Regions from separate parts of the Sporosarcina sp. FSL K6-2383 genome, predicted to be linked through region 1. Evidence: riboswitches for the same ligand, from Rfam matches in the RefSeq annotation. Region 1 holds a riboswitch; each other region holds the start of a gene.
What was found. Region 1 has a riboswitch for S-adenosylmethionine ahead of metA (homoserine O-succinyltransferase). Riboswitches for the same ligand answer to the same signal wherever they lie in the genome.

Region 1 (10,816 bases):
AAACAGCATAACACCAGATGTATCCTTATCAAGTCGATGAACAATAAAAATTCGTTTATTTGGATTACCATTGCTGACATAATCCCGTACTTGACGATACGCAGTCATTTCCGTTTCATTTTTCGAAGCAACGGATAGCAGACCTGCATCTTTATTGATGACAATAATGTCTTCATCTTCATGTAAAATACTGACACCCACTAACGTTTCTCCTTTTAGAGCCGCTTGGTTCTTAAGAATCTCAACAGTCTGGCCAGGTTGAAGTGGATGATTATGCTGCTTCACCATTTTCCCATCCACAGTCACTTGCCCACGTGTCAAGATAGATTTCACTGCATTCCGCCCACTCCCCCCCATCATTCCCAATAAAAAGGGGAGTAACTCCGCCGATTCTCGTACTGTGTAAACGGATGTATCTGCTTTTTTGTTCACTAAACTTTTACGATTTTTTTGCATAGTAAAACTCCTCACTCTCTTCTCCTATTATCCTCAAATTGCCTACACAATACAAACGCTGTATGATTAAATGAGGGAATTATTTATCTTAATAAGGAGAAATGCAGTTCAATGCCTCTTTATTAAGTTAAAGCCTCCGGACACAATCACGCCAAGACGTGATTGATATGATGCTAAGAAAAGGGGATTATTATGCGAGTTGCCATATTCGATTTTGACGGAACACTTTATGCTGAGGAAACTTTCCAGCTATTAATGGACCATTTAAAACATCATCCGGTTCACCATCCTAAATTCAAAAAATTTTACCGAGCTATTCTTAAGCCCTATCTTGGGCACAAAATAAAACTCGTTCCCGAAGCTAAAATGAAAGAACAATCCATGCAAATCTATTTAGATGCACTCGGACAACAGTCAAAGGAAGAACTAGATCATTATTTCGAAGAATTGGCTGATCAAGTACGTCAGGGCTTCAATCCAGATGTTCTGTCGCGATTACAACAACATATTGCAGACGACGTGCATGTAATGCTCGTCTCCGGTGCTTACACTCCCCTTCTACAATCCGTCACAAAGGGATTACAATTCGATACGATTATTGGTACAGACGTCCCTCTCAATGGACAAGATATCGATTATCAAGCACCGATTCACCACGTTCATGGTGCCCGGAAAAATGAGAAAATTGAACAGGCTTTAGCAGGGAAAGATATCGATTGGCAAAATAGTTTTGCCTACGGCGATAGTTTTTCCGATATCCCTGTTCTAGAGCTTGTTGGTCATCCTGTCGCTGTGCGACCAGAACCGCGCTTGAAGGTGATTGCTGAACAGCGTGAGTGGGAGATTATCTGAATAACTAAGTCGTCGCGGCATAGTAGTACGACCCACTCATAATAATTCTCCAAAATTCGATAGCGTATTCCTTTTCCAGAAATACGTTATCGAATAATAATTCCCCTCTAAAATTCATCACATTAGATTAAAACAGGCTAATAATGACTATATCTTTCATCACATATCCTCTTTTTCCATAAGTAGTATAACTCCAAAAACACCAATAATGTAACACAAATCAAACAAATGATAAATTATTTTCCAAATTTTTATATTCACCGTAAATATTATAGCAAAGGGAATGGAAGCGCTTTACTCAGATGAACTTTCTAATTCAACTAAATTTTCTGACTTGTGTTATTTTCGATTTCATGGTAAAAATTTATTACTCAATAAAATACTGTAGGGAATGGGGGATGTTCATTGACGAATCATTATCGGTCTTCATTAGAGATGCATCGGATTCATACGGGAAAAATGGAAACCGTGTCTAAAGTTCCGCTTGAAAATAGAGTAGATCTAAGTTTGGCCTACTCTCCAGGAGTAGCTGAACCTTGTTTAGAAATCGCCAAAAATCCCACAGCGGTATACGAGTACACCATCAAGGGAAATCTAGTTGCGGTGGTGACGGATGGGACGGCTGTATTGGGTTTAGGGGATATCGGGCCTGAAGCAGCACTTCCTGTCATGGAAGGAAAAGCTATGTTATTAAAAAGCTTTGCTGGCATCGATGCTTTTCCGATTTGTTTAGACACAACTGATGTGGAGGAAATCGTCCAAATAGTTAAAGCAATTAGTCCAACATTTGGCGCCATCAATTTGGAGGATATTTCTGCACCGCGTTGCTTTGAAATTGAAAGAAGGCTACGTGAGGAATGTGCAATTCCAGTTTTCCATGATGATCAGCATGGCACAGCAATCGTCGTTGGAGCAGGATTGTTAAATGCTTTAAGAGTCGTCAAAAAAGAAATCCATTCTGTTAAAATTGTGGTCAATGGAGCGGGTGCAGCCGGGATTGCGATTACCAAACTGCTTCTAACTATTGGATTCACACAAATCACCATCTGCGATTCACAGGGGATTATTTATAAAGGACGACCAAATGGCATGAATCCTACTAAACATGAAATTGCCGACATCACAAATCCTGAGGGCTTAACGGGATCTTTACAGGATGCAATGGTGGGTGCAGATGTATTCATAGGGGTTTCCGTCGCTAATTTACTGACAAAAGAGCTAATTGCTTGCATGAATGCCGATCCGATTGTTTTTGGTTTGGCGAATCCTAATCCAGAACTGTCTCCTGACAAAGCACAGGAGTATGGTGTACGCATTATTGCGACGGGACGCTCTGATCATCCAAACCAAGTGAATAACGTCCTTGCTTTCCCAGGTATCTTCCGTGGAGCTCTCGATGTCCGTGCAAGTGAAATCAATGAACAAATGAAGCTTGCTGCAACCTATGCGATTGCTTCATTGATTGATGGAGATGACCTTAGGGATGATTATATTATTCCGGATCCATTCGATGAGCGGGTTGTAAAAGTGGTTGCGGAAGCAGTTAGTAAAGCTGCAATTGAGTCAGGTGTGTCTGCCATAAAAGAATATATAACCTTGTGATTTAAGTAATGAAAAGCGTCATAAACCGGAGTTATGACGCTCTTCATTTATTTTTCCGCTTCAGAACTCCTATGAATATACAGACTTCCATCCATTTGTATTTCGGCATAAAACACGTGTTCAACCTTGCCGATACCTTGTTTTTTCAGTTGTTCATAAACCCACTCTTCCGTTAAATTCAACTCAGTCAAATTCTTTTTAACAATTTTCCCGTCAGAAATGATTTCGGTTGGAATATATTTCGGTTCAGGTGCTGGGGCATTGACATCTTTTTTCGTCGCCGGCTCTTGACCCGCCTTCTTCAAAACACTTAAATTTCCGTTTGTTTCTAATATGGCATACTGAACATCTTTAATAGAAAAAATACTTTGTTCTCGTAACATCATATTCAAATCATTCAAATGGAGACGTGATTTTTTCATAGCCTCCTCGACAAGTCTGCCCTCATACATAACAATTGTCGGCTGATCGTCTAAAATTACACGCGCTTTCTTTGACTTAAGCGCGATATAGCTCATGAATAACGTTAATAGCGCCCACCAAATCATTGCAATGATCCCATCCACAAACGGTGTTTCGTTTTGCCCAGCAATTTCTGCTGCTATTGAACCAATTGTAATGCCCGTTACATAATGGAAAAATGTCAGCTGAGAGATCTGTTTTTTCCCCATTATCCTTGCCATAATAAGTAAAACGATAAATGCAAGTGTTGTCCTCAGTAACGTTTCCCAAAAATGGATTTTCGATAATTCATCCATCATCATTAGTAGTCACACTCCTGTCATTTAGAAAGTGTTCCACTATCGCTAGGTGGCTATACATGGAGATAATAGGGAGATTGGTACTGCAGAGAAAAGCCACAACGGTATCGTTTACCGTTGCGGCTTTCCTAGTTAATCCAGTTTCACTCTAAGAATGGCTCCTGTATTTGCGTCAATTTTCACTTCATACTTATGACCTTCTGCTGTTCTAATATCAATTTCATAGACTAACATTCCATCATCGTAATCTAGTTCTGCTTTTACAACTTGACCTGGTACACGCTGCAAGGCAATCACCATCGCTTGTTCAATAGTAATCCTGCGGTATTGTGGGTGTTGCCAATGATTCGACCAATATGGATGTTGCCCTTCCCTACTTTGATGCGTCACCTGTTTCTCTCCCTTTCAATTATTATACAATCTTTAACATTCTATTCGTAAGGGAGGGATATGTGCCTTGTTAATGCTATTAATAATTACAATGAATAATGTTTTAAAACATAAATTATGAATTCCATTCATGCTCTAATATGCCATAAACAAACGAGTCTCGCCAGCCACCTTTAATAAGTAGATTTTCACGAAGTCTCCCCTCTTTCACCATTCCGATTTTCTCCAACACTTTTGCGGAAGCACCATTCCTAGGATCACAGGTTGCGTAGATTCGATGTAGGTTTAATTCTTTAAAACCAAAATTCACAAGTAAATGTGCCACTTCAGTTGCATATCCTTGCCCCCAATAATCTGGATGGAAAATGTATCCGATTTCCCCTTCACGATTAACAGTGTCTCTAATAGTTAATTCTCCTGAGCCAATCATTGTGGCAGTTTTCTCTTCAAAAACCACAAAAACAAAGCGTCTACGCGGAATTTTCTTGGCATCCAGTAGTACAGTTTCCACAAAAAACAAGGTCTCTTCTTCAGTGTTTGGTCCCCATGGTTGGTATTGGCTGACTACTTCCATCGAGGAATATTTATGTACATCTGTCCAATCTTCTTGTACCATTTCTCTCCATTGAATACGTTTTTTGGGTTGCCATTTTTCCATGTACGCCATCCCTTTCTTTTAAATAAAGAAGCACAAAGTACATGAAGTGTACTCAGTGCTTTCTTATAATAAAACCTATTCCCTCACGGTTCTGAATGCTATTTCAATCAACTTTTTTCTGTTTCTGCTCTGACTTTGGATTCATCCAAAAGTGTGTCATTGGTTGTTCAGGATTCGTCAGAAGTTTTGCTAAATGAGAAGCTGTCATCGTATAGCTACTTTCTATTTTTTCTGTTAAGAAGTTAGTTCGCTCGTAAAAAACACCTCGTAGATGATCCAATTGCCTGAGTATCTTTTCAGTTAAGCCTTCTTGATGATCCAGTCTGCTAATGATGACTTCCTGGGAATTCGTTTGCTCTGAAATCTGCTCTACTATTCGCTGTTGCTGATTCAATTGTCCATTCAATTTAATAGCCATTTCTTTCGACGATTCACTAACTTGCATCTGGAATTCCTGATTCACTACCTGCTGATCCACTAATATTTGGTGGTATTTTTGAAGTTTATCATCCAACTTCACTAACGACCCCGTAACATCGTTTTCATGTTTTTCACGTTGTATTTCATTTTCCTGTAATTCATTCAAACCAGCACGAATTGTTTCCAATTGATTTGACTGTGCTTTTTTTTGTTGTTTTAAAATCATTTCAAGGTCGTTCATATGGCGATTAAGCGTAGCATTTGCTTCCTTCTGCTCCTCTATCCACTGTGTTAATGAATCTATTTTCGAATGACTTTGATTATGCTCGACGAGATTCGCATCATTGTTGAAAACATCCGAGTGACTTTGACTGTTAATAAATAACCCCATTTACTTAAGCCCCCTTGTCATACTATCTTATGCAAATGGCGACAAAGCGGTTAGCACGTAGTTACTCCCAGACAAAAGGTGTTTCTTGATAAACATAATAATTCAACCAGTTAGAGAAGAGCAGATGAGTATGTGAGCGCCACGTATTTAATGGCTCTTTGCTCGGGTCATTGTTCGGGAAATAATTCGCCGGTGGATCAATGTCGATACCCTTTTGTAAATCACGCGCATACTCTTCTGCAAGCGTTGTTGCATCGTACTCAAAATGACCGGTAATCATAATATGTTTATTATCGTTAGAAATGATAATAAATGCACCGGCATCCTCAGACTTTGCAAGTAGATGTAAGCGAGGGTCATTTTCAATTTCTTCCACAGAAACAGCTGTATAACGTGAATGTGGCGCTCTAAATTCATCGTTAAATCCACGTGCCAAATTGATTGTCGGATCAGATAGACGGTGCGTAAATACGCCCGAGCATTTTTTAGGCAAATCAAATTTGTCAATTCCATAATGGTGATACAATGCCGCTTGTGCGCCCCAACAAATATGTAGTACCGATGTCACATGTTCTTTTGACCAGTTCATAATCTCCTTCATTTCGTCCCAGTAATTCACATCTTCAAATTGGAGATGTTCGATTGGCGCCCCTGTAATAATCATGCCATCAAAACGACGATGCTTAATATGCTCAAATGTTGAATAGAAATTGTCCAAGTGAGACTTGCTAACATTTTTCGATTCATGAGTTGCCATATTCATAAACGTTACGTCAACTTGTAGTGGTGTATTGCCTAATAAGCGTAAAAGTTGCAACTCTGTGCGCTCTTTCTCTGGCATCAAATTCAAAATAAGTATATTTATCGGTCGAATATCTTGTGTAGTTGCACGTTCCTCATCCATGACAAATATTTTTTCCTTTTTCAATAATTCACCGGCTGGTAATTGTTTAGGTATGTTGATTGGCATCGTTTATCTCTCCCTTTTCTCTATTTAGTATGTATGCTGAACATAAAGAAAAATCCTCTTTTCTGTATGATAAGAAAAGAGGATTAGCTTTAGGCTCTTGTTCTTATCTCTCAAGACAAAAGTCCTGTTGGAGGTAGCACCTTTCTGACGATGTCAGAGGTTGCTGAAGCTTCACCGGGCCATATCCCTCAGCTTCTCTTGATAAGAATATTCAATTAGATTCAATTATACGCTTAAACTTTATATTGTAAACAGTCTTTTTACTTTTTGAATAATTATAAGTCGCAGCTTCCGTCCGATTTTACAGAATAAATTCATCACTTCAGGCCATATTAACTCCGTACTACATGTTTGAAAGGAGTTTTTTTCATGGGTAGAGATAACAAACAAGGTAGCACCAAGAATTCGCGTTCATTACCCCAAACGCCGAAAAGGCAAAAGATTCAACCGGGCGATATGAAAGAAGAAATGGCACGTGAGTTTGAAGAATTGAGCAATTTCAAGCCTATGCGAGAGCGCATGATTCCAAACGAACGGAAAAGAAAGTAAGACATTTTTTGCGATGTTAGCACCTAACCTACCATGAAAAAGGCGATACCCCGCACAGCAATGAGGCTCGTGCGGGGTATTTTTTTGTCATCTTATATAACGGAGGACGGCTTTATTTAATTCGATTGGTTGCATGTTTTTCTCCACTTAATTTCTATATTCATTTATTCTTCCTCGCAAGCGATTCATTACTTCTTGATGAGTCTTTTTCCGGGTCATCGGATTCGCACTTTCGCTTTCAGCTTCAGCTAACTTTCTATATAGTTCAGCAATACTATTTCTCAAATCTGAAACAGGCCGTATTTCCTTCATTGGGCTTCACCCTCATTATCGCTTGGAATGCTACCTTCCTTTTCTACCTCGACAGTCCAAGAGATAATTGTCGTGCTATCCCTTACATTTCGCCTTTCAATCTCCATCAACATCCTTGATATACTTTCATCGAGTGCTTCTGCATTTAACACTTCTACCAGATTTTGTGGATTTGTAAAAGGTTCACCTGGACATTCTAACAAACCATCTGTTGTCATGAAAATGATATTTGTCCCTTTTCTCAATTCCCTTGTCCCAGATGTATAGCATGGAACCGTTTTTTCAAATGTATTCACTTGTCCAATCCACTCGAAGAACTGCCTTTGATTCAGTTGAAATTGGTTAAGGGCAATTAATTCTGGATGCAATAGATAGACCAAGCAGTCTCCGACGGAAAACCACCATATATAGTTATCTTTCCTTACGACAACAAGGCAAGCCGTTTCTCCTGTGACATTTCTACATGCAGCCAAAAGTTCATCGGATTGAAAAATTCCAAGCAACTTGTCTTCCAATTTTTTAAACCTTGGAGGGCCTTCCATTGATAAAATCTCTGACAAGCCTTCTTTATATTGTTCGAATGTACGAATGACAAGTTCCGCACTTTCGGCACTTTTATGTGCATCGAGAATAACTGCAAATTCCCAGTCATCAGTCTGCCAGACGATACAACCGTCCTCATTTTTTGTTTGACCTGCCGAAGAATTACCGCCAAAACGTCCTACCGCTACACGATTCATCCATTGAACATCTCGTTCATCAACGTAATCCTTTTTACTTCCTACCCAAGAGAATTCATTCATGACGATACGTTTCCAAATAGGCTTTGATTCGTATGAAATAATACTCTTTCATGCCATTCATTCCTCCCAATAAATAGTAATAAATTCATTTATAATTGGAATTTCAGGTGGATTTAGTGTGGGAGGGAGCTCATCATAATGAAAAAACGCTAAATCCGACACTTCATGTTCATCTTTCTTCATGACACCTTCATACTCCGTACAGATAAAAGTAGTGATGACATTGTAAACCTCATCACCGTGCGGATATTTATAATAAAATTCTTTACCAGAATAAACATTGAACAACGTTAAATTGTTGGCAACCAAATTAGTTTCTTCAAATAACTCACGCTTCGCTACTTCTTTTAGCGTCTCTCCCGGTTCCATGGAGCCTCCCGGTAACCCCCAATTCTTGTTATCCGATCTTAATTGCAACAGTAGTCGATTGTTTCTGTCTATAACAATCACATTAGCACCTGGCATAATAAGAGGACGATGACCAACAAGTTTTCTTAATTCTTGTATATATCCCATGTAAAATCCCCCTTACAAGCAATTAATAGAAATATTATTTCGATTGCCCATACATACCTGCAGACGTGAAAAATTCCTCTTTTGATGTTAAGAATAATGAAGGCAATGTTTTCCGATAGTCTTGTGCTTCTGTATGCAGATCCGAAGCACGGATTGCAGCATCCACCGCTTCATAGTGCCCCCTATCTACATATGCCCACATCGCCATAATTTCCGTTTGTTGTTCGTTAACCCAACGTCCAATAAACTCTGCACCATGCGTCAATTGGTTTGGAAGCAAATAAGTGTGAAAAAAGTGTGTAAACGTTTCGTACATTGTCGGTTCAATCATGTATATTTTTCTGCGATATAGCATGGTATCACTTCCCTTTTTTCAATACTGAAATTGTACCTCTACCGTGGCACTAATCACAATTTGCCCTTGTTCAATCGGTGTAGATCCGCTCATTTCTTTTGCCGCAAACATCCGAGGTGTTACCGATTCTGCCTTATGCTCCTCAACAATTTTAATCGGTGTAGGATCAAGCTGAAGTTGCATCGTTTCCGCTATTGTTTGCGCTTTTGCAACAGCGTTCTTTAACGCTAGGCTCAGTGCTTGTTGATAATGCAATTGTTCACCCTCTACCATGAATTGAATATTAGAGACGTTGTTCACCCCGTTTTGAACAGCCACATCTATTACATTTCCAGCTTGTTCAATAGTAGTGATTTTAACAGTGATTGCATTTGTAACCTCATATCCTCTAAATAGTTGCTGGCCATCTACGAAATCATATTGCGGAAAAATGTTATAAGAAACTGTTTGTATATCCTCTCTGCTAATTCCTAATTGCAATAATGCTGCTATCACTTGATTCATCGCAGCAGCATTTTCCTGTTGTGCCTGACTCAACTGTTTATTTTCCGTACGTACCTCCAACTGAATTTGAACAGTATCTGGTGCGACTGACAGGCTACCAATTCCCGTAACAGTCATAACTCGGCGTTGCTGGCTCGTGAATTGCTGAACATAAGGATAATACATGGACCTCCACCTTTCCTGACATATATGTAGTTTCATTCAATACTATGTTTATTATCAGGAAAAAATCATTAGGCAACACCTAATGAATGTACATCCATTTTTCTAGAACTCGAAAAATGTCCTTGTTACTCTCTACGCCGATTTCTTTTGAGTTCAACATGATATACACAGCTTTCAAGAAATTCTTTACTGTCCGTTTAGTATGATAGGCGTCAATTGACCCTTTATTTTCATCCAATTGTGTTTCGACCATTCCAGTCAACCCTGCCATCCAGGCTTGGATATCCCGTTCAGCATTCTGGTGCTCTAGTAAGGAAGCGATTATGTTCGCCAGCCGTTCCTCCTCTTCATCCAAATAATCCACTTGCTTACACAGGCAATGTTGAACTGCGTGAAGAACTTGGCTAATGTCCTCTTTTTTAAGGAAGGGATGTTTTGCTAAGGCGTCCAAGACATCCGCGCCATGTGCAATAGCATGCGCCCATCCCTTTCCTTCAATAAACCCGCGTGTATCTTTTTCTTCCATCATATAGTGAATGACATTATGTACAGTGTGTTGCACAAGATCTCGTTGCACAACTTTTTTCTCTATGTCGTATTCGATAATCGCTGCTATGGCAAGTGCAGAAAAGGACCGTGTAAAAACGGAATCCGTTCCAGACTCCCCAAGCCTATAGCATAGGTACTCTTCCCCTATGACGACTTCGAGTAATGCATCGATTTCTTGCGGAGTTAATTGATCCGAAAAAATCAACTTTCCGAAGCTTTTATAAATTAGATTGTCACGTAAATAACCATCCGAATTTCCAATTTCCCTTAACATTTCTTGCCTAACTTCTGGTGTTAACTCCGATATTCTACCATCGAGATAACTTTCTAACGTTGTTATCAACATCACTGTTCCCACTCCTATTTCGTAGTGCTACATACATGCACTTTTTCTATTTTACTTATTCTTTACGTCAATCAGCGTAAATCGTTCGCAAATAAGAAGCATGTCTTCCGAAAATTCAAGTCCATGACTCTGTAATTCACCAGTGAAAAATGTTACGTGAGCTGATTTCCAATCTTCATAAGGTCCTTCACCTTCAGCTATCGCAAAGTCCTCCGAC
Region 2 (10,816 bases), 1.6 Mb from region 1:
CGTTTTATTCGTCGCATCGGCATGGTCTGGCTTGAGTAAAGGCATCAAATACTTGTCGAATACGAACTTAGTATTGGCCTTCATTCTGCTAGGGCTCATTATCATTTTGGGACCTACGCTACTCATTTTTAATATGTTCACTGAATCACTCGGCGGCTACGTCGCCAACCTGATTCCGATGAGTTTTAGGACAGCACCATTGGATCCAGATAATCGGGAATGGCTCGATACTTGGACGATTTTCTATTGGGCATGGTGGATTTCATGGGCACCATTTGTCAGTATGTTCATCGCCCGCATTTCGAAAGGGCGTACCATCAGAGAATTCATGATCGGTGTGCTCGCTGCCCCTACATTACTCGGGACATTTTGGTTTTCGGCGTTTGGTACGACGGCAATTGATATCCAGAAAAAAGGACTCACTGATTTAACGATTCCTTCAACAGAGTTGACGATTTTTGAAATGTTTAACGTGATGCCGATGTCGCTCTTTATATCAGTTTTAGCGATCTTTTTAATTGCTTCATTCTTCATCACATCAGCCGATTCTGCGACATTTGTTCTCGGTATGCAGTCGACAAACGGTTCGTTGACACCGCCAAATAACGTCAAACTTACTTGGGGTATTATCCAATCTACAATTGCGATAATCCTGTTGTCCGTCAACGGACTGACCGCCCTACAAAACACCATTATCATCGCAGCGCTACCGTTTTCATTCGTCATGCTACTGATGATTGTGTCATTAATCAAGGCGTTAAAGGCTGAATTGAAGTTGATAAAGTCGAAGAAGGATTAACCCTTCACATTTTTTAGAAAACTCAGCGATTGCCGAGCCTGAAAGGCGACAGCAGAGCCGTAGTTGCTCTTATAAGGTCATCAACGAACTTATACTTTCTGACGTTACAAAATAAACGAACCGCCAAGAGATCATCTCCGGCGGTTCGTTTTATGTTCAATTCGATACAGTTACTACCTCACGTTTCCCGATAACCTGCAAGAGATCCCCAACCATTGCGCTGCCTGTCGGATACATCCCTGCACCAGGACCAATGAGTGTTAGCGACCCGAGATGGTCTGTGTCTACTATAATTGCATTATCTACACCATCAACGCCATACAACGGATGGTCCGCGCCAATCAGTACAGGACCTACACTGCCACGTAAGATGCCATCCTCATCTATTGAAATATCAGCAATATGACGATAACGTAATTTCCCCTTCGATGCATCCTGCACACCTTCAGTTGTTGCCCCATCAATGCCAACAATCGGCACGTCTTGCCAATCGGGTTGACGTCCAAATGCTAATGCACTTAAAATCATCAGTTTTCGGAACGCATCCATTCCACTTACATCATCTGTCGGATCAGCTTCCGCATAGCCTAATTGCTGTGCTTCATGCAATGCGGCTTTAAATGGAATTTCTTCCTCTCGCATTTTCGTCAGGATGAAATTCGATGTGCCATTCAAAATTCCTCGAATACGTCGCACACGATCTGCCGGCAACAAGCTCGTAATCGTCCGGATAATCGGTACGCCGCCTGCTGTGGTTGCTTCATAGCGCGCTTGAACACCATGGGCTTCCGCATGTTTGACGAGCGCGGGGCCATGTTTGGCAAACATCGCTTTATTGGCAGTAATGACATGATAGCCTTTGTCAATTGCTTCTATTAAATAGCTAAATGCCGGTTCTTCACCAACAATTGCTTCAAAAATGACGTCGATGTCCGGATTCAACAAAATCTCTTGGACATCAGTTGTAATGACTGTCCCAACTGTTACACGACGTTCTTTCGACTTATCACGCACAAGGATAGACACGATGTCAATCGTATGCCCCGTTTCTTGCCGAATCTCTTCTTTTCTTTCATTTAAAATCCTATAAATCCCTTCGCCTACAGTGCCGAAACCGAGTATAGCGACTTTGATTGACGGCATACCGCCACCTCCATGAATTGCTTAATAATAAGTCCCCATTTGTCGAATTCAGTTAAAAATCCATCCTGCTCGGATTGTGTATTGACGAGAACATAGCTTGAATCTTCAACAAGATGTGCAAACGCCTGAATCTCTTCCGTTGGATAAATCAAATCATTCGTAAATGCGAATGCCACTACTTTTGCAGAGAATTGGCGAGAAGCGTTCGCGATGCCTCCACGTCCACGACCAATATCATGGGTATTCATAGCACCGAGCAGTGTGTAATAACTATTCGGATCAAAGTGTTTTACTAAAGCTGGTCCTGTATACACATCATTGCCGAAACCTATATCACTACCTATCGCCTGCAAGCCAACCCCATACGCACTTAGCGTTGGTGTAGCTGCAATCGGTACGAGTACATCCATATCATCTGCATATAAAATACCCCATTCTAAGACTCGCATACCACCAAGCGAAGCACCAATCACCGCGCGTAGTCGATCTACTCCTAGTACCGTTAGCGCTTTGCGCTCCGCATGTACCATATCCCGAATGGTCACTTCTGGAAATAACTCGTCATAAGGTGCCCCGGTAGATGGATTGATAGATGACGGTCCCGTCGATCCATCACATCCTCCAAGCACATTGAACGAGATGACCGAGAATTGATTGGTATCGATACTTTTCCCTTGACCTACAAGGCCACTCCACCAGCCTGGATTTTTATCCGTTCCAATGGTTTCATGATTTCCCGTCAATGCGTGGCAAATAAGGACAGTTTGTGCCTCTGGTCTACCTATTCTTTCATAGGCTAGCTGAACATTTTCTAGCATAATGCCCGACTCCAATTGTAAGCTTCCAATGTTCACAAATCCTGTCCCCATGCCCGTCACGCTCCTTGTTATTTTATCGGGTATAATTTTATGCTTTGACTGGAACTGCCTTATCAATGGCCTGTGCAAGATCCGCGATAATATCTTCTACCGCTTCCAGTCCAACTGATAGGCGGATCAATTCTTCTTTGACGCCAGCTTCTTCAAGTCCCTCTGCGGATAGCTGCTGATGCGTTGTTGAAGCCGGATGAATAATAAGTGATTTTGCATCTCCAACGTTCGCAACATGCGACCAAATGTTAACATTATCGATCAAGTTACGACCCGCTTCGCGTCCACCTTTAATACCGAAGACGATAATTGAACCAAAACCATTTTTCAAATATTTTTTCGCATTGTTAGCTGAAGGATGATTTTCAAGACCCGTATACGTTACCCACTCCACTGACGGATGTTGCTTCAAATAATCTGCCACTTTAAGCGCATTGGCATTATGTTTTTCCACACGTAAATGTAATGTTTCAAGTCCTTGTAAGAAAGCAAATGCATTATCCGGACTCAAGCATGGTCCGAAATCACGAAGCGCTTGAACGCGTAACTTCGTCGCAAATGCTGCACCCGCTGCATCAATACCATAACGAATACCATGGTACGTTTCATCTGGCTCTGTGAAACCAGGGAATCTTCCTTGTGTCCAATCAAATTTCCCAGAGTCAATCGCGACACCCCCGATAGACGTTCCATGTCCACCAATCCATTTCGTTGCAGAATGAATAACAACGTCTGCCCCAAAATCAATAGGGTTCGAACCATAAGGTGATGGGAATGTATTATCAATAAGTAGTGGAATTCCATTGTCATGTGCGATATTCGCAACTGCTTCAATATCAAGCACATGAAGGCTTGGATTACCAATTGTTTCAGCAAAAATCGCTTTTGTTTTATCTGTAATGGCTGCACGGAAGTTTTCAGGGTCCGTCGCATCCACAAATTTTACGTTAATGCCATAGCGTGGCAGTGATACTGCGAATAAATTATAAGTACCTCCGTACAAATTACTCGCAGCTACGATTTCATCGCCAGCACCTGCTATATTTAAAATCGAAAACGCAATAGCTGCCATTCCTGATGATAATGCAACTGCCGCCGTTCCACCTTCCAATAGAGCTACACGCTTTTCAAAAACGTCGACCGTTGGATTCATAATACGAGAATAAATATTACCCGCTTCCTTCAAAGCGAACAAATTTTGTGCATGTTCTGTGTCACGGAATACGAAAGAGGTTGTTCTATGAATCGGCACCGCGCGTGATCCTGTCACCGGGTCTGGCTCTTGGCCACCATGTAGAAGAAGTGTTTCGGGTTGAAGTTTTGTCATTGTCATTACCTCCAGTAGTTTTTTAGATGGATATTTTTTGAATACGTGCGGAGGCGTCGGGGATATTCTTTTAGGAATAAAAAATAACCCCCTTCGCTTAACGCTAAGAAGAGGGTTACGCTTTCGCTTATTCCTCCTCTTATCTTTCAGACCGTTTACACGAATCTGTAGGAAGTAGCACCTGTGCAAGTTAGTCACTTGCCGGTTGCCGGGCATCGCAGGGCCTAGTCCCTCCGCCGCTCTTGATAAGAGTTTGATTGATTTAGTTTTCCATCTTGTGAAGTAGTATAGGCGAATTCTTAATACAATGTCAAGTGTTTATTGAAAGTTTTTTCAGAAACTTACATTTACTCTAAGATGTTATAATAACGATTATACAAGTTGAAATAATGAATCTTACCAACAACGCTTGGCGCTTTGGGATGCCTCCTGCTGGAGAGCAGACGGAATCAATAGAGTAATTTCACTAGTTTGGGGGAATTGGTATGTGGTTGTGGGTTATAGGAGTGCTACTGTGTGGATATTTAATCGGATGCTTACACGGCTCGGTTGTTGCAACGAAGATTTCAGGAGTTAATTTAAAAGAAACTGGGGTCAAAAATGCAGGTGCTTCGAATGCTACGATTGTGTTAGGGAAAAAGTTTGGTGCTCTTGTAGCAGCGATTGATATTGGAAAAGGTGCGCTGGCTGTACTACTTGTACACTTTTTTTCTGTGAATGCGGAATTGCCGGGAAATGATGTCGCATTACTACTCTTTTTGGTAGGTGCCGCAACAGTCGCTGGACATAACTTTCCGTTTTACATGCAGTTCAACGGCGGCAAAGGAACTGCTACAGTTATCGGCGTTCTACTCGCACTCGATTGGCGTTTCGGTCTCGTTGGTTTTGCGTTGTTAGTAGTCGTAGCACTTACGACTAACTTTCTGGTGTTTGGCGTTTTGATGTTGTACGTGACATTCTTGACCTTGGCATTTTGGTCAGAAGGTTACTGGCCCATCGTCATCGCAATTGTATTATTCATACTTGCGATTTGGAAGCATATCGAAAATTTCCAACGGATGAAAGAAGGTAGTGAGAAGCGAGTTTCAGCAGTGTTTAAAAAGAAATGATTGTCAATGAAAGATTTAAATTATTAGCGTTGACTACAAAATGGAAGGCACTCTGAATCTGACGGAAACAGCATTTCTGCAAATTTCGTCAAAATATGGTATACTAGTTAGTAGACAACTTGTGATCTATCATTTTCGTTGAGTTGTGTTTCGTCTTTTATGCCACGCTTAGGGTTTGACCTAAGCATTTTTTTAATTGATTGAGGGCATGATGAAAATAAACACTAGGGGGAATTCGAATGGCTTTTCCACGCAAGGAAAAAGATGTATCGGATTTTGTCGCAGCGCGCAAAATCGATGAAAAGATTTCGTTTGTCCGTAATGACCATGAAGTTAATGGTACTATTTTTAAAATTCTCGAAAACTCTGTCATTGTGGAGATTTCTTCGAAGGATGCCGAACTCATTGGTGCCGCATCCAATCTGACAGTTGTTGCACACAAGAACTATTCAGTCGTCTGACGATTTTTTTAATTGCCTGCCACTAGGAAGTCTTTCTAGTGGTAGGTAATTTTTTATTTCACGGAAGCTTTGGGCAAACTCGACTACCTAATTTGAAAACTTAGCTACCTTTCAACAGAACTCTATCATTCAAGCAGGATTTTCTTTCCTATTTCTCGAAAGATACTAGTGAAAGGGGTTGCACGAATGATTCAAAAACTATTACTGGCTGCTATTACGATTATGGGGGCTATCTATATCTTCCTCATCCCATCAGATCCAGTCGGCTTCAAGATTTTCATGAAACTGATTCCGATGGCACTTATCATTTTGTTTGCACTAACAACCAGATCATTATTTTCTCGCACATATAAACGTATTGTCATTTTGGGACTTTTTGTTTGCATGATTGCAGACGGCGTCCTCTATTGGTTCATGATTGGACTCATTACGTTTTTCATCGGACATATTTTTTACATTATTGCATTTCGTCATATGGCCCGAAAGCATATGCCCATTTGGGCCGCCATTCCACTTCTTCTGTATGGTATCGGTATGGCCATTTGGCTGGCCGGTTCACAATTCACGACTGGCCAAACCGTGCTCGGCATTGCCATTATCGCCTATATTTGTGTCATTACAACAATGGGATGGATGGCGATTCGTACACGCTTGCCACTTGCCATTGTCGGTGCACTTCTTTTCATTTTTTCAGATTCTGTTCTTGCAATTGACCGATTTGTTTACGCGATTCCATATCGTGATGCACTTGTCATGGTCTCCTATTATGCCGCGCAGGTTTTCATTGCAGCGAGTATCGGTAGTCGGGTTGTAAAGTATTCCGTAAACCGGAACAATCTGATAAGATAGTTGTATCAGATTTTTATCACAGGAGGTATTTTCAGATATGAAAGAGATATTAGTTGAGCGCCTTGTACGGTATGCAAAAATCGACACACAATCGGATGCTGCTAGTTCATCAACTCCATCAACAGCCGGGCAATGGGACCTGCTGCATGAGTTGCAAAAAGAACTCGCAGACATTGGATTGGAAGACATCACGCTAGATGACAACGGCTATTTGTTTGCGACGCTTCCTGCCAATACGGATCGTGACATTCCTGTCATTGGATTTCTTGCACACGTCGATACAGCGACCGATTATACAGGGAAAAATGTCAAACCACAGCGCATCGACCATTATGATGGCACTGACATACGGCTGAATGTTAATACAGTCATGACGGTGAATGACTTCCCTGAATTAAAAAACTACATTGGTCACACGCTCATTACGACAGATGGCACAACGCTTCTTGGTGCCGACAATAAAGCTGGGATTGCTGAAATTGTAACAGCGATGGAATATTTGATTGCCAATCCAGATATTAAGCATGGCAAACTACGTATTGCCTTTACTCCTGACGAAGAAATTGGGCGCGGACCACATAAATTTGACGTCGAAAAATTCGGCGCGAAGTATGCTTACACAATGGACGGTGGACCACTTGGTGAGCTCCAGTATGAGAGCTTCAATGCAGCTGGCGCTACAGTAACATTTCATGGTGTCAGTGTTCACCCGGGATCTGCCAAAAATAAAATGGTGAACTCTATCTTAATCGCCAACCAATTCCAGGCTGCCATGCCGGTAGAAGAAATTCCTGAGAAAACAGATGGCTACGAAGGATTTGTCCATCTTATGAACGTCAATGGTGATACGGAGAAGACAACACTTAGCTATATTATCCGTTACTTCGACCGCGAAACATTTGCAGCTCGCAAACAACTGATGCTAGATACAGTAAACCGATTGAAAAAAGAATATGGGGCACACAGTGTTACTCTCGATATCGACGATCAATATTTCAATATGGGCGAAAAAATTGAGCCTGTTATGGAAATTGTCGATATTATGGCTGATGCGTTCAAAAATCTCGACATTGAACCGAACATCGTGCCTATACGTGGCGGTACAGATGGATCCCAACTATCATACATGGGGATGCCAACGCCGAATATTTTCACTGGCGGGGAAAACTATCACGGTAAATTCGAGTATATCTCTGTCGATAATATGGTGAAAGCGACGCAAGTCATTTTAGAAGCCGTCAAATTGTTTGAAGAACGTGCATAATTATGGACTTGCCGATGAAGTAAAATGGGATTGAGGTCATCATTATTGGCATGGCACTACATAACTTGCGAAATAGAAATTGCCTGTTACCTAATAAAAGGTACAGGCAATTTTTCATCTAGAGTTCAGCACCTAGGAGCTTACGCTTTCGGTGTTTCCTAACGATCATATTCGCCAATCGTTTCGACCGCTTTCTCCGTAATTGATGTATCGATCGCTTTGCTTAAATCGACATCTCCGCGAATAGCACCGTTTGTTTTATACGTATCGTACTGCTTTTTAATATCGTCTATGAACATTTTGCCATCCGGATCAAGTCCAGTGACGTTTACTTTATCCCATAGCGCGGGGTCTTTTAATGCCGTATGTTTCGTCATAATTTCGACCACTTCGTCCTTACCGATGTCTTTAATAAAGGCATCATTATAATCACGAACACCTTTCAAGTAGGCAGACATGAATCGCAATGAAACATCCTGCTCTTCAGACATGAATTGAGGGGAGCCGAGTACCATTGCAATTTGAGATTCAGGCGCATAATCAGTTGCATCACCGAATCGGACATGGAACCCTTGGTCGACACCTTGTGCGATGAGGGGCTCGATATTAAGTGCGGCATCGATTGTTCCGCCATCAATTGCCCCTAGCATACTTCCAAAATCCCCCATGAGTACGAACTCAACATCATCTTCAGTCAAGCCTGCATGCTTAAGCATTTCCTCGTAAATATAGCCGTCAATCGAATTACGTGACGATACCGCAATTTTCTTACCTTTAAAATCACTATACTCTTTTATGACATCGACCATATGATTACCAATGACAAATGTGAAATAGGATTTACCAGGCACGTTATGACCTTTATCAGCAATGATTTTAACGTCAATGCCTTGAGCAATTGCATTAAAGAACGATGCCGTTGAAACGCCACCGGCAATATCCACTTCACCCGCTGCAAGAGCTGGTAGCATATCATCACTGTTGGCGAACTGAGCAAACTCTACCTCAATATTGTAGTCCTCAAAGTATCCCTTTTCCTTGGCAATATAAAAACCAGCACCTGATGCTGCCCCATCCTCTGCAATAACAACTTTTGCTCGTTCGTCGAGTGGCGCCAAATCACCAGATGGATAGTCCTCGGTCACTGTAACCGGCGCTTTTCCTCCTGGCACTGGCTTCGTCGTCTCTTTTGGAGAGCAAGCCCCGACAACTAACGCCACTGCGAATAAAGCCAGCAACCATCCGCTTTTCATCCACTTCCCCATGGAATCTCTCCTTTTCATTCATCTTCCTGCCGAGACCGTTGCACTTCTTTTTGCAGGTGTTGCCATATTTCTACAAACTGCCCTGCCATAACTGGATTCGCCCGAATATCCTCCATTTTTCGCGGACGTGGTAGTTCTACTTTAATTTCCTGAATAATTCTTCCAGGCTGTGAACTCATTAACAAAATACGGTCACTCAGCAATAATGCTTCGTCGATACTGTGGGTAATAAAAAGAACCGTCTTCCCTGTTTCTGACCAGATCGACAGCAATTCCTCCTGCAAAATGAATTTGTTCTGTTCATCAAGCGCAGCAAACGGTTCATCCATCAATAGAATTTCTGGATCATTTGCAAATGCCCGCGCAATGCTCACCCGTTGCTTCATGCCCCCGGACAGTTCTTTTGGATATAGCGAGGAAAACTTTTCAAGCCCCGTTTTCTTCAGATAATACGCAGTCCGTTCCTTTATGACGTCCTTTGGCATATGGCGCATTTTGAGACCAAATGCTACGTTTTCCTCCACGGTGAGCCATGGAATGATTCCTCTTTCCTGAAACACCATCGACTGAAGTGGGCGGTCCTCACCATCTGTCGCAATCGTGAATTCTCCAATACTTGGATGCTCAAGCCCCGCTAAAATACGTAAAAGTGTCGTTTTCCCACAGCCACTCGGACCTACAAGACAGACAAACTCCCCGTCTTCGATTGTTAAATTAATGTTATCGAGCGCTGTGACACTCGCTTGTTTTTTATAAAACGCCTTTGTTAAATTAAGGATGATAATTTTTGTTTTCCTTCCCATCTGTTCACCTCCACGGTAGCATCTTCTTCTGAATTCCTCGGAGCACTAGCGAGAACAGATAACCAAAAAATGAGATGAGGATGAGACCCACATACATTTCTTGGAGTAAGAACGCTTTATACGAAGTCCAGATTAGATAACCGATACCAGACGTAGCCCCCATCATTTCTGCTGCTACAATGGTAAGAAGCGCAATCGCCTGCCCCATCTGAATTCCTTCCAGCATAACCGGCATGGCACCAGGCAAAGCTATTTTCAGGAAAAAGTTCACTCTTCCCGCCCCGTAATTTTTCGCTACATCCAAATAGATGGAATCGATATTAATAACACCGGCAGCCGTATTGATAACGACAGGAAAAAAGACACTTCCCGCAATTGTCACTACTTTCGACAAGTCCCCTATTCCGAAAAGGATGATAATAATCGGCAGCAAAGCAAGTGTAGGGATTGGCATAAGTGCCATCACGATTGGAGAAACAAAATGTCTAATCGGAGAATAAAGCCCCATCAGCAATCCGATGATAACACCCGGTATCACACCGAGTAAAAATCCAACGAAAATTCGGTACAATGACACACCAATATGATTGGCCATTTCACCACTTGCAATCATCCCGAAAAACGTGCTGACAATAGCAGATGGCGGTGGAAAAAAGCGAATATCAAGTATTCCCGTCCTCGACATGAACTCCCACAACAAAAGCAGGAATACCGGCGAGGCGATTGTCAACATTTGTTTTAACCGTTCCTTTGTTTGCCTTTGTTTCCATTCACGTTGTTCAATTTCATATGGATCATATCGCGCAGCTCTGTCATCCCTTTTCAACGTTCACCACCTCTTCATTCAAATAGTATGTGTCTGCCTAAAAAAGTGTGTTGGGCAACCGCGGAGAAACGGCTATCTTCAGCAATTTTGGAGCACAAAAA
Region 3 (10,816 bases), 200 kb from region 1:
AACAGGACCTAAAGTTGGTTCTTTCGATGCTGGTTATGGTTCAGGCTACTTGGCACGAATTATTGGTCATAAGAAAGCACGTGAAATTTGGTTCCTATGTCGTCAATACGACGCACAGGAAGCGCTTGATATGGGTCTTGTCAACACAGTTGTTCCTTATGCACAACTCGAAGACGAAACTGTTCAATGGTGTGAAGAAATGCTTACAATGAGCCCGACTGCACTTCGTTTTGTCAAAGCGGCAATGAACGCTGATACGGACGGTCTTGCAGGCTTACAACAAATGGCTGGTGACGCAACACTACTGTATTATACAACGGATGAAGCGAAAGAAGGCCGCGATGCGTTTAAAGAGAAACGTCAACCGGACTTCGGTCAATTCCCACGTTTTCCTTAATCAATCGCGCCTTAGCGTGATTGCGTCCAGATTTTGAATTGAGCTTGCTCAATTAACTCCTTTCAAAATCTGTGACATCCGCCGGAGGCTTTATCTTCATTCAGCGGTAGTTTGGACACCCACTGAACAGGGAAACAAAACAGTACTTATCTCTAAAACTGTGGAGGTGGGAGTCTTCAGCTGGATGAAGATAAACAACAAAGAAAGCTGCCTAATTATTGGGTAGCTTTTTTTCTGACTGAATGGAGGGTGAAAAAATGATTCCAAATTGGCTGATACAGCGAGCGTATTTGACGCCGGATAAAACGGCATTATCTTTTGAGAATGAAACATGGACATTTGCCGAGTTGAAAAATAAGTCAATGGTGCTTGCAGGAAAATTGACAGCGAATGATTTACAAGAGGGACAGCGCATTGCATTGCTCGGTCCGTCTAATGCAGACATGGTATTCATCATCCATGCCTGTATGTTAGCGGGACTTGAAATCGTCATGTTGAATAGCCGACTGACCACCAAGGAATTGGAGTGGCAGTTGGAGGATTCGGGTGCTAGTGCGGTCATTGTTGCGGATGAAATGCATGATGTTGTCGCTAATACAGCTGTCCGTCCATTGCTTTATTCGACAATTGACCAAAGTGTAGAGCAGCAATTTGACGTTCAGGAACTGTGGACGACAGATCGGACGATTACGATTATGTATACATCGGGCACGACAGGCTTTCCGAAAGGGGTTCGTCAAACAGCGGGCAACCATGTTTCGAGTGCAATGTCGTCTGTTTTGAATCTAGGGTTGAAGGATGATGATGTTTGGCTCTGTGCCATGCCATTATTTCATATTAGCGGCTTCTCCATTCTTGTTCGGTCGGCTCTGTATGGAATGGAAGTCAGGTTGTACGAAAAATTTGATGCCATTCGAACGGCGGCGGAAATTCGTGATGGCTCGGTGACAAGGATGTCAGTTGTATCTCTAACGTTGGACAAAATCTTGCGAGAGCTTGAAAAAGACAATGCGCAGGCTCATCCTTCTTTCCAAACGATGCTGGCAGGTGGTGGTTCAGTGCCTGTAGATTACATGGAGCGGGCGATTGCTTGTCGCATTCCTGTACTTCAAACATATGGCATGACGGAAACCAGTTCGCAGACCGCGACATTGGCAGCAGGAGATGCGATACGTAAGATGGGTTCTGCGGGCAAGCCGTTATTTTTTAATCAAATCAAGATAAAGAATGCGGTGAATCCTTATGACAAAGGAGAAGTATTAATACATGGTCCGCATGTGACGCCAGGATATATTGGCCGATTTGCAGATATCAATCCGTTGGAGGATGGCTGGTTGCCGACAGGAGATATCGGCTATTTTGATGAAGAAGGTTATTTGTATGTTATCGATCGGCGTTCGGATTTAATCATTTCAGGCGGGGAGAATATTTATCCTGCAGAAATTGAAAATGTACTTGTGGCGCATGCAAATGTTAGCGAAGCGGGTGTATGTGGGCGAGAACATGCCGAATGGGGAAGTGTTCCAGTAGCATTTGTCGTTGTAGCAGGTGATGTGTCGGCAGAGGAGTTGCTATTGTTTTGCGAAGAGCAATTAGCACGCTATAAAGTGCCTAAGGAATTCTATTTTGTTGATAAGCTGCCGCGTAATGCATCGAATAAGTTGTTACGGCGGGAATTGAGGGAATGGTTGGATTGTCCAAAGTAAGCTGTGGATTGTCAGCGCAAACCGAGAAACCTATCGACGGTTCTATAATTACGCCAGATAAAAAGGCTGTTCTGCTCCCCGGATTCATCTAGGTAAGCAAAACAGCCTTTCTCAAATCATTCTCCACTCAACGCTTTCCTCAATGTTTCAATGTTCCGTAGCATCAAGGAAAAATAGTCTTCGTTATGCTTCACATCATCGTCGGTCAGCACACCAAGATTATGCAGTGTAAGTGCTTCGGCTCCGATTTCCTTGCGTATCACCTCTGTTGGTTTGGATGAAATATTTTGTTCAAATAAGATATAACGCACATTTTGTTCTTTGGCTTGCTCAACAAGCGTTGCCAATTGTTTTTGCGAAGGCTCACTCTGTGAATTCAAGCCTGCAATGGCGACTTGCTCAAGGCCATAGGGTTTGGCAATATAACCGAATGCAGCATGTGAGACAAAGAATGTTTTGGATGGAGCACTGGATGCCATCTCTTTAAATTTATCATCGAGTTTGACCAATTCAGTATGCAGCTGCTCGAAGTTTTTCTCGAATTCAGCTGCCATTTCAGGTGCTTCTTCAATTAAAGAATTTTTGATGGAAGTAGCGAGTTCGACACTCAGCTTTGGCGAAATCCAGACATGGGGATCAAGTGGGCCATGGTTATGACCCTCCTCATCATGTCCCTCATCTTCATGATCGTGACCTTCTTCATCATGACTCCCATCCTCATGGTCATGCCCTTCTTCAAGCATTGCTTCAGAAATATCTTCTGCGGTCGCAATCATTTTGACATGTTCGTTTTTCATCGTCTTTTCAGCATTTTCCACAAAACCTTCAAGGCCAAGACCGATATAGAAGAACAAATCCGAATCCGCGAGTGCAATCATATCTTTTTGAGTTGGGTCGAATGTGTGCTCATCTGCACCTGGTGGGTAGATAGATTTGACATCGACTTGCTCACCACCGATTCGTTCTGTGAAATATTGCAGTGGATAAACAGTTGTATAGACAGATAGTTTTTCATTATCGTTTGCTGATTGTTCTTTATCTGTGTCTTTATTGCTGCATGCTGCAAGTAGCAATATCGTTAGAAATGAAATGATGACAATGATTTTTTTCTTCATAAGTAAAAATCCTCCGTTTAGTTAATAGTAATCGTTACGATTTAGGTAACTGGCTTTATTATCATACAAGAGAGTTGCTCATTTAGCAACTAGAAAGAGAATTTTATTTTTATTCAGCAGAAGACTCCCACCTCTGTAGGTGTCGAGATGAACACGGTTTTTTTTTCCTGTTCAGCGGGTGTTCAAACGAGGGCTGAACAAAGATAAGGCCTCCGGCGGATGTCACAGATTTTGAAAGGAGTTAATCGAGCAAGCTCGATTCAAAATCTGGACGCAATTACGCCGAGGCGTAATTGATTTTGGCAAAAGAAAAACGGCCGGCAATTTTACCGAACCGCGTTCTACTTCTTGTCTGAATCTTTCTCCGGAACTGGATCAAATCCACCTTCATGAAAAGGATGACATTTTGAAATACGACGAACCGCTAGCCATGAACCCCTCAGAGCTCCATGCTTATCGATAGCTTCAATCCCGTAATGTGAACAGGTTGGATAGAAGCGACATGATGGTGGCGTTAACGGTGAAATCGCTTTTTGATAAAATTTGATGATACCCATTAAGATTGTTTTCAAGTTCATAGCTCCCTATTCGTGCTGTTATGTTTATTCTACTGCCTTAAGTGGTAAATTAACAGGGAGATGAATTATAAGGAGAGGTTTTATCATGTCGAAAGAACTTATCAATGAGTTGAACATTCAAGTATCCTCATGGTCAGTGATGTATGCTAAATTGCATAATTATCACTGGTACGTCAAAGGCAATCAGTTTTTCACGTTGCATACAAAATTTGAAGAATTATATAACGAGGCGACGCTGCATATGGACGAAATTGCTGAACGAATTTTGACATTAGGTGGAGATCCTGTTGCTACACTGAAAGAACATCTGGAACAGTCTGTCGTGAAAGAAGCAAACGGGAAAGAGCAGTCCGAAGAAATGGTACAAACCATTGCCAATGACTATGGTGAAATGATGAAATCGTTGAAAAAAGGTATGGAGTTGGCCGGACAAACAGGCGACGATATGACGGAAGATATATTGAATGCAACATACCAAAGTATCGAGAAACATCAATGGATGCTCAATGCATTCCTTGGTGAGGGTAATAAATAATCGACTTTCCTTAAAAATATGTCTAATTTGCCGATATTAAGTTTGTGAAGGGAGTGATGGCAAATGGAAATGAATTCGATTATGGCGAGCCAACTTAGAAGTTTGCAATCGCTTGTACAAATGAGTGTTTTGAACAAGGCGCTCACAATGGAGACGAGTGCGGTGACGGAAATGCTAGAGGTTCTACCTGACCAGCCTGCCGCAGCTCATCCAACTAAAGGCACTTCGATTGACGTTACGGCGTAAATCGGCCACAGACATGCATCTCCCGTAAATGGGGTTGCATGTTTTTTAATTTTACTTAGTAGGAAAGTGATCCTACTAAGTGAAATTAAAGCCTCCGGCGGATGCCACAGATTTTCAGGGGAATTTATCGAGCTTGCTCGATAAAAATCTGGGCGCACATACGTATGAACGTATGTGATTGAGCCATCCTAAAAATAAAAAAGGATGGATTTGCATGGAGAAATATAAAATGTACGTATCAGTCGTTCATCAGCAGGTGTACCATTATCCCGATGATTCGCCATGGGAATATGAAGTGAATGTCACGGAAGAATATATTCCAGTATTCCATAGATTATTCCATCAAGTAGACCGATTGGAATTTCGCAACTTTTTAAGAGCGCATTTGCCATATATTCCGTATCACTATGATCAGGATAATCACGATATTGACACTCGGACGATGAAAATTTATGCGCTGATTCATGAGTTTACAGATGACAAGTCAAAGCAGTTTATTGAGAAGCTACCGTATTTTCGTTAAACTAAACGAAAGGACGTGATGGCGATGTTAACATTTAATGATATAAACGGTGGGCGTGTTGAGTTGACATTCGGGGATAATTATCTCGGCATGGAGGCTCGGCATGTGCTTGTCGTATTAAAATATAATGGGAAGTGGCTACTGACGCGGCATCGTGTTCGGGGTATTGAATTTCCAGGTGGCAAGGCAGAAGAAGGGGAATCTATCGGGCAAGCTGCTATTCGTGAAACGATAGAGGAGACGGGTGTTACGATTACAGATCTTGTAAAAGTCGCTGAATATGTCGTGTATAGTGATAGCACATTTTGTAAGGCGGTCTTTACGGGAAAAGTTACTGAGGTTGATGAACAGCCGACACTTCATGAAACGGAAGGCGCTTTATGGCTAACGAGTGAAGAATTGAATCAATGTACTAACTTGAGTTTTCATATGAAAGGGACGGGTATGGAAGCAATCAGAGAGTGGGTAGAAGAGCATGAAGCATGACGGCACAATTGTTCATCGAAGACCGTATCCCTCGCCAAATCCTCATATCGTACTTGAGGAGATTACGTATTGGTCGGGAGGCTTTCGAGTTAAAGGGCTGATGGCAGAGCCAATTGCTGAAGGGGATTATGAAGGGATTCTCTATTTGAGAGGCGGCATGCAGCATGTGGGGATGGTTCGTCCCGCGCGTATTGCACAGTTCGCGTCGCAAGGATTTGTAGTCTTTGCACCTTATTATCGTGGGAATCGTGGTGGTGAGGGGCGTGACGAATTTGCGGGAGCCGACCGTCAGGATGCAGTGAATGCGGTTGATGTATTGAAACAGCATCCAAAGACGAACGCAGAAAGAATTCACTTATTTGCCTTTTCCCGTGGCGGTATCATGGCATTGTGGACAGCCATTTTACGGGATGATATAACATCCGTCGTTACATGGGCGGGCGTGTCCGACATCGTTTTTACATATAAGGAACGCAAGGATATGCGACGCATGATGAAGCGGGTTATTGGTGGAACGCCAACGAGTATGCCAGATGCTTACCGTGAGCGTACGGCATTGTTCCATACTACTGACATTGATGCACCTGTCTTAATTATTCATGGTATGGAGGATAATAACGTATCCTTTCACCAGGCGTTGTTACTAGAAAACGCGCTTCGGCAACAGCACAAAATCTACGACACCTGGTATTTTCCGGAGTACACGCACTTCATCCCACCTGTGATGAATGCCCAGCTGGTTCGTGATTTATGTATGTGGATGAGGGGGCAAGAATAATGAAAAAATATGTGTACATTGCACCGCAAACGATTAGTACAAAAGAAAAGTCAGGATTTCCACAAGATGTTTCATTTTGGCAGCCACTATGGGCAAAGTTTTCAAGGAAAGCAACAACGATGGACATTCATTGTTGGGCGGTAGAAAGCGAAGTTCGGGTGCAACTAGGTGCACGTATGAAGGAACTCGGGCAAGTTCCTGGAACAGAGACAATCGCATTTCAAACAGAGCTTACAGAGGAAATAATTGACTGGATGTCTGTAGAATCATTTGATATACATGGTGGGCTAAAATGGTTTACGATTTTCCTATATGATGTATTAGGGGAACTAGTTTGTACAGTAGAACACTATGGGGGAGAAATCGTTTTTTACCCTCAAAGGGATGCAGAAATTGACGAAGTAAGAGCATTTTTTAAAGGTAATCTTATTTTTCATATATTATAAAGATAGAAAAACGGGATAACACAGTTGAATGTGTTATCCCATTGATTGATTATTATGAAATAGGTCCGCCCTTAAGAGAAATATCTTTAGAAACGGTACCGAATTTCTTAAAGTTTTCACGGAATAAATCCGCCAATTCATTTGCTTTTACATCATAAGCAGCACCATCAGTCCATGCGTTTCGTGGGTTCAAGACTTCTGCTGGAACCCCTTCGATAGCGTTAGGCATTTCAAGGCCGAATACATCGTTTGTCGTTGTTTCAACATCGTTTAATTGTCCTGCAAGTGCAGCACATACCATTGCGCGTGTGTGTTTCAGATCCATACGTTTACCGACTCCGTATACGCCACCAGTCCATCCAGTGTTGACAAGGAATACTTGTGCGCCATGCTCATCGATTTTCTTACCAAGCATTTCTGCGTAAACCGTTGCAGGAAGCGGTAAGAATGGTGAGCCGAAGCATGTCGAGAAGGTAGCTTCAGGTGACGTAATGCCACGCTCCGTTCCCGCAAGCTTCGATGTGAAACCGCTTAGGAAGTGGTACATGGCCTGTTCTTTTGTCAATTTCGAAATCGGAGGCAACACGCCAAATGCGTCTGCAGTTAAGAAAACAATTGTTTTCGGATGACCTGCGACAGAAGGATCGACGATGTTATCGATTGCTTGAATTGGGTATGCCGCCCGTGTGTTTTCAGTTAATGAACCATCATTATAATCAGGAATACGTGTGTCTGGATCGACAACAACGTTTTCTAAAACGGAACCGAAACGGATGGCTCCAAAGATTTCAGGTTCTTTTTCTTGTGATAAATTAATGCATTTTGCATAACATCCGCCTTCCATATTGAATACACCATTGTCAGACCAGCCATGCTCATCATCACCGATTAGTTTGCGGTCTGCAGATGCGGAAAGCGTTGTTTTACCTGTGCCAGACAGCCCAAAGAACAAGGCGACATCTCCATCTTCACCAACGTTAGCTGAACAGTGCATAGGGAGTATGTCACTTTCTGGAAGCAGGTGGTTCATAATAGAAAAAATTGATTTTTTCATTTCACCAGCATATTCAGTTCCACCAATTAAGACGATTCGTTTTTCCATTGAAACAATGATGAATGTCTCTGAATTCGTACCATCAACTGCAGGGTTTGCTTTAAAGGTAGGAGCGGATAGAATCGTGAATTGCGCCTCATGATTGTTCAATTCCTCTGCTGATGGACGAATGAATAAGTTATGAACGAACAGATTATGCCATGCGAACTCATTGACGACTTGAATAGCTAGGCGTGAGGCCGGGTCAGCCCCTGCAAATCCTTTGAAAACGAATAGCTCATCATTGACTTTTAAGTGGTTAATGACTTTATTATATAATGAATCAAAAATTTCAGAAGAAATCGGGCGGTTTACGTTGCCCCAATCAATTTTGTCTTTTGTAGATGCTTCTTCAACGATGTATTTATCTTTAGGGGAGCGACCCGTATACTTGCCAGTTTGTGCCGTGATCGCGCCATCGGCAGTCAATTGCGCTTCTCCACGTGCTGTTGCCTTTTCAACAAGCTGTGGAACAGAAAGTTGAATTTTTACGTTTTTACCTGAAAGAAGATCTTTAAGCTTGTCGCTCATTTTCGCTGATATCATAGTCATCTACCATCCTTTTGATATAGACCCATTCAGTGGGTGACATCTTATTTTTAATTAGTATAACACATTAAGAATAATAGTCTATACTAATTCAAACTGCAACTAATTATATGCAAAACATCAAAATTAATTGACATAAATCGATAATTTCCGTAACATGGATAGATGAACGGATACTCTTATCCCGAGCTGGTGGAGGGGTCAGGCCCTATGAAACCCGGCAACCTGCAATGACCATGTTGTCTGCGCGAAGGTGCCAAACCTGTAGCAAGGTATTTATCTGGATACAGATAGATATTTTGGATGATAAGAGTGAAAGGTGCTTTCGAAATTATGCCCTTCACTTATGTAGTTAATACTGAGTGATGGGCTTTTTATATGAAATTGCCCTTTATCCTCGTGTATAGAGCTCGCAGTGGCTTGTAGTTCCTTTCCCTATAGGAATTGGGACTCTACATGGGACATATGAGTACCGTATCAATCTCGTAGGATATAGGAGGAACCAACATGACAAATCGTCGACTATTTACATCAGAATCAGTAACAGAAGGACATCCTGACAAAATGTGTGACCAAATTTCGGATGCTATTTTAGATGCAATTTTAGCAGAAGATCCAAATGCGCGTGTCGCATGTGAAACAACGATTACGACTGGGCTTGTCCTAGTGGCAGGGGAAATTACGACAACGACTTATGTGGATATCCCAAAAGTAGTGCGTGAAACAGTGAAGGAAATTGGTTACACACGTGCGAAATATGGTTTTGATTGGGAAACATCAGCAGTCCTTACGGCGATCGACGAACAATCAGCTGACATCGCTGCGGGCGTTGACCAAGCACTGGAAGCGCGCGAAGGGTCTATGACAGACGAGGAACTTGAAGCAATCGGTGCAGGTGACCAAGGTTTGATGTTCGGTTACGCTTGTAATGAAACACCAGAATTAATGCCACTCCCAATTAGTCTATCGCATAAACTATCACGTCGTCTTGCACAAGTGCGTAAAGATGAGACGCTAGATTACTTACGCCCTGATGGGAAAACGCAAGTGACAGTTGAGTATGATGAACAGAATAACCCAGTTCGAATCGATACAATTGTCATTTCAACGCAACACCATCCAGAAGTGACGCTTGAGCAAATTCAACATGACATAAAAGAAGTTGTCATTGACGCGGTAGTCCCAGCGGAATTGATTGACGACAATACGAAATACTTCATTAACCCAACAGGCCGTTTTGTCATTGGTGGACCACAAGGAGATGCGGGTCTAACAGGCCGTAAAATCATCGTGGACACATACGGTGGATACGCACGTCATGGTGGCGGCGCGTTCTCTGGAAAAGATGCAACAAAAGTGGACCGTTCTGCTTCGTATGCCGCTCGTTATGTGGCGAAAAACATCGTCGCAGCAGGCCTTGCAGATCGTTGTGAAGTCCAACTTGCTTACGCAATCGGCGTAGCGCAACCTGTATCGATTTCGATTGATACATTCGGAACAGGCACAGTAGCAGAAAGCAAATTGGTAGAGCTTGTACGCGGATTATTCGATCTTCGTCCAGCCGGCATCATCAAAATGCTCGACCTACGTCGTCCAATTTATAAACAAACAGCTGCATATGGTCACTTCGGCCGTACAGACATTGAATTACCATGGGAGCAAACAGATAGAGCTGCTGCTTTGAAGGAACAAGCGGCGCAGTAATTGTAAAGAAAAAAGCACAGTTAGCGGGGACGAACCCGTTTGCTGTGCCTTTTTTTATAGATAGGAAAAAATCATTTCAATAAATTAGCTACGGTCCTAAGGAATTATTGAACTATATCCTTCCCTTAGGGATGTCAATCACCATAACCTAGGCTACTTTATGGAAGGCGCCTATGCCTGATTTATAAAGTTATTCATATGTTCATCCTATAAAGGGGACAGAAGTCATCACTTCTTCAGGTAGATAAATCGTAAGTTGCAAACCATCATTTGCCGCAAACTGGATGGTACCATCCAAACCTTTAACCCTCTCTTTAATCCCAATAAGTCCACTGAACTGTAAGGAGCGATGCTCTAGTTGGCTAACGTCCAGACCTATTCCATTATCAGAGTAAAATAAGTGTATATGATTATTTTCATGCGTTAATAACAGCGTGACTGCTGTAGCTTGTGAATGTTTCATCGCATTTGTCAGTAGCTCCTGGGTAATGCGGTAGAGTGCAATGACAGACTCCTCTTGTAACAACTGATTATCGAAGTCTTTATAAGTGAATTGAACATGGAAATTCGCCTGCAAATGAATTCTTTTAATCAGTTGCTCAATTGCTTGAATGAGCCCGAACTCCATTAAAAAGGGAGGTGATAATTGATTGCATGTTT

Region 2: linked by a shared signal. The riboswitch ahead of MKZ10_RS03970 (O-acetylhomoserine aminocarboxypropyltransferase/cysteine synthase family protein) and the one ahead of metA (homoserine O-succinyltransferase) in region 1 are both predicted to bind S-adenosylmethionine.
Region 3: linked by a shared signal. The riboswitch ahead of metK (methionine adenosyltransferase) and the one ahead of metA (homoserine O-succinyltransferase) in region 1 are both predicted to bind S-adenosylmethionine.

Annotation. Positions count from the first base shown of each region.
Region 1 is NZ_CP152017.1:2,853,501-2,864,316, forward strand. Features, by position in the region: gene MKZ10_RS14075 (RluA family pseudouridine synthase) at 1-456, opposite strand, end outside; gene MKZ10_RS14080 (HAD-IB family hydrolase) at 649-1,308, shown strand; gene MKZ10_RS14085 (malic enzyme-like NAD(P)-binding protein) at 1,744-2,910, shown strand; gene MKZ10_RS14090 (DUF421 domain-containing protein) at 2,958-3,674, opposite strand; gene MKZ10_RS14095 (PepSY domain-containing protein) at 3,804-4,061, opposite strand; gene MKZ10_RS14100 (GNAT family protein) at 4,177-4,719, opposite strand; gene MKZ10_RS14105 (hypothetical protein) at 4,823-5,530, opposite strand; gene metA (homoserine O-succinyltransferase) at 5,592-6,500, opposite strand; SAM riboswitch class I at 6,601-6,708, opposite strand; gene MKZ10_RS14115 (hypothetical protein) at 6,870-7,049, shown strand; gene MKZ10_RS14120 (hypothetical protein) at 7,197-7,361, opposite strand; gene MKZ10_RS14125 (protein phosphatase 2C domain-containing protein) at 7,358-8,164, opposite strand; gene MKZ10_RS14130 (NUDIX hydrolase) at 8,222-8,680, opposite strand; gene MKZ10_RS14135 (hypothetical protein) at 8,715-9,035, opposite strand; gene MKZ10_RS14140 (SIMPL domain-containing protein) at 9,054-9,704, opposite strand; gene MKZ10_RS14145 (DUF2785 domain-containing protein) at 9,784-10,599, opposite strand; gene MKZ10_RS14150 (ASCH domain-containing protein) at 10,651-10,816, opposite strand, start outside.
Region 2 is NZ_CP152017.1:740,810-751,625, reverse strand. Features, by position in the region: gene MKZ10_RS03985 (BCCT family transporter) at 1-799, shown strand, start outside; gene MKZ10_RS03980 (homoserine dehydrogenase) at 956-1,942, opposite strand; gene MKZ10_RS03975 (alpha/beta fold hydrolase) at 1,900-2,811, opposite strand; gene MKZ10_RS03970 (O-acetylhomoserine aminocarboxypropyltransferase/cysteine synthase family protein) at 2,849-4,138, opposite strand; SAM riboswitch class I at 4,275-4,390, opposite strand; gene MKZ10_RS03965 (glycerol-3-phosphate acyltransferase) at 4,624-5,247, shown strand; gene MKZ10_RS03960 (DUF2187 family protein) at 5,487-5,708, shown strand; gene MKZ10_RS03955 (lysoplasmalogenase) at 5,895-6,557, shown strand; gene pepT (peptidase T) at 6,595-7,821, shown strand; gene MKZ10_RS03945 (ABC transporter substrate-binding protein) at 7,980-9,086, opposite strand; gene MKZ10_RS03940 (ABC transporter ATP-binding protein) at 9,101-9,889, opposite strand; gene MKZ10_RS03935 (ABC transporter permease) at 9,894-10,622, opposite strand.
Region 3 is NZ_CP152017.1:3,049,355-3,060,170, reverse strand. Features, by position in the region: gene menB (1,4-dihydroxy-2-naphthoyl-CoA synthase) at 1-397, shown strand, start outside; gene MKZ10_RS15305 (o-succinylbenzoate--CoA ligase) at 655-2,103, shown strand; gene MKZ10_RS15300 (zinc ABC transporter substrate-binding protein) at 2,220-3,218, opposite strand; gene yidD (membrane protein insertion efficiency factor YidD) at 3,560-3,790, opposite strand; gene MKZ10_RS15290 (Dps family protein) at 3,882-4,331, shown strand; gene MKZ10_RS15285 (putative motility protein) at 4,395-4,577, shown strand; gene MKZ10_RS15280 (transposase) at 4,792-5,100, shown strand; gene MKZ10_RS15275 (NUDIX domain-containing protein) at 5,125-5,586, shown strand; gene MKZ10_RS15270 (prolyl oligopeptidase family serine peptidase) at 5,576-6,364, shown strand; gene MKZ10_RS15265 (hypothetical protein) at 6,364-6,810, shown strand; gene pckA (phosphoenolpyruvate carboxykinase (ATP)) at 6,863-8,449, opposite strand; SAM riboswitch class I at 8,629-8,765, shown strand; gene metK (methionine adenosyltransferase) at 8,960-10,156, shown strand; gene MKZ10_RS15250 (ATP-binding protein) at 10,359-10,816, opposite strand, start outside.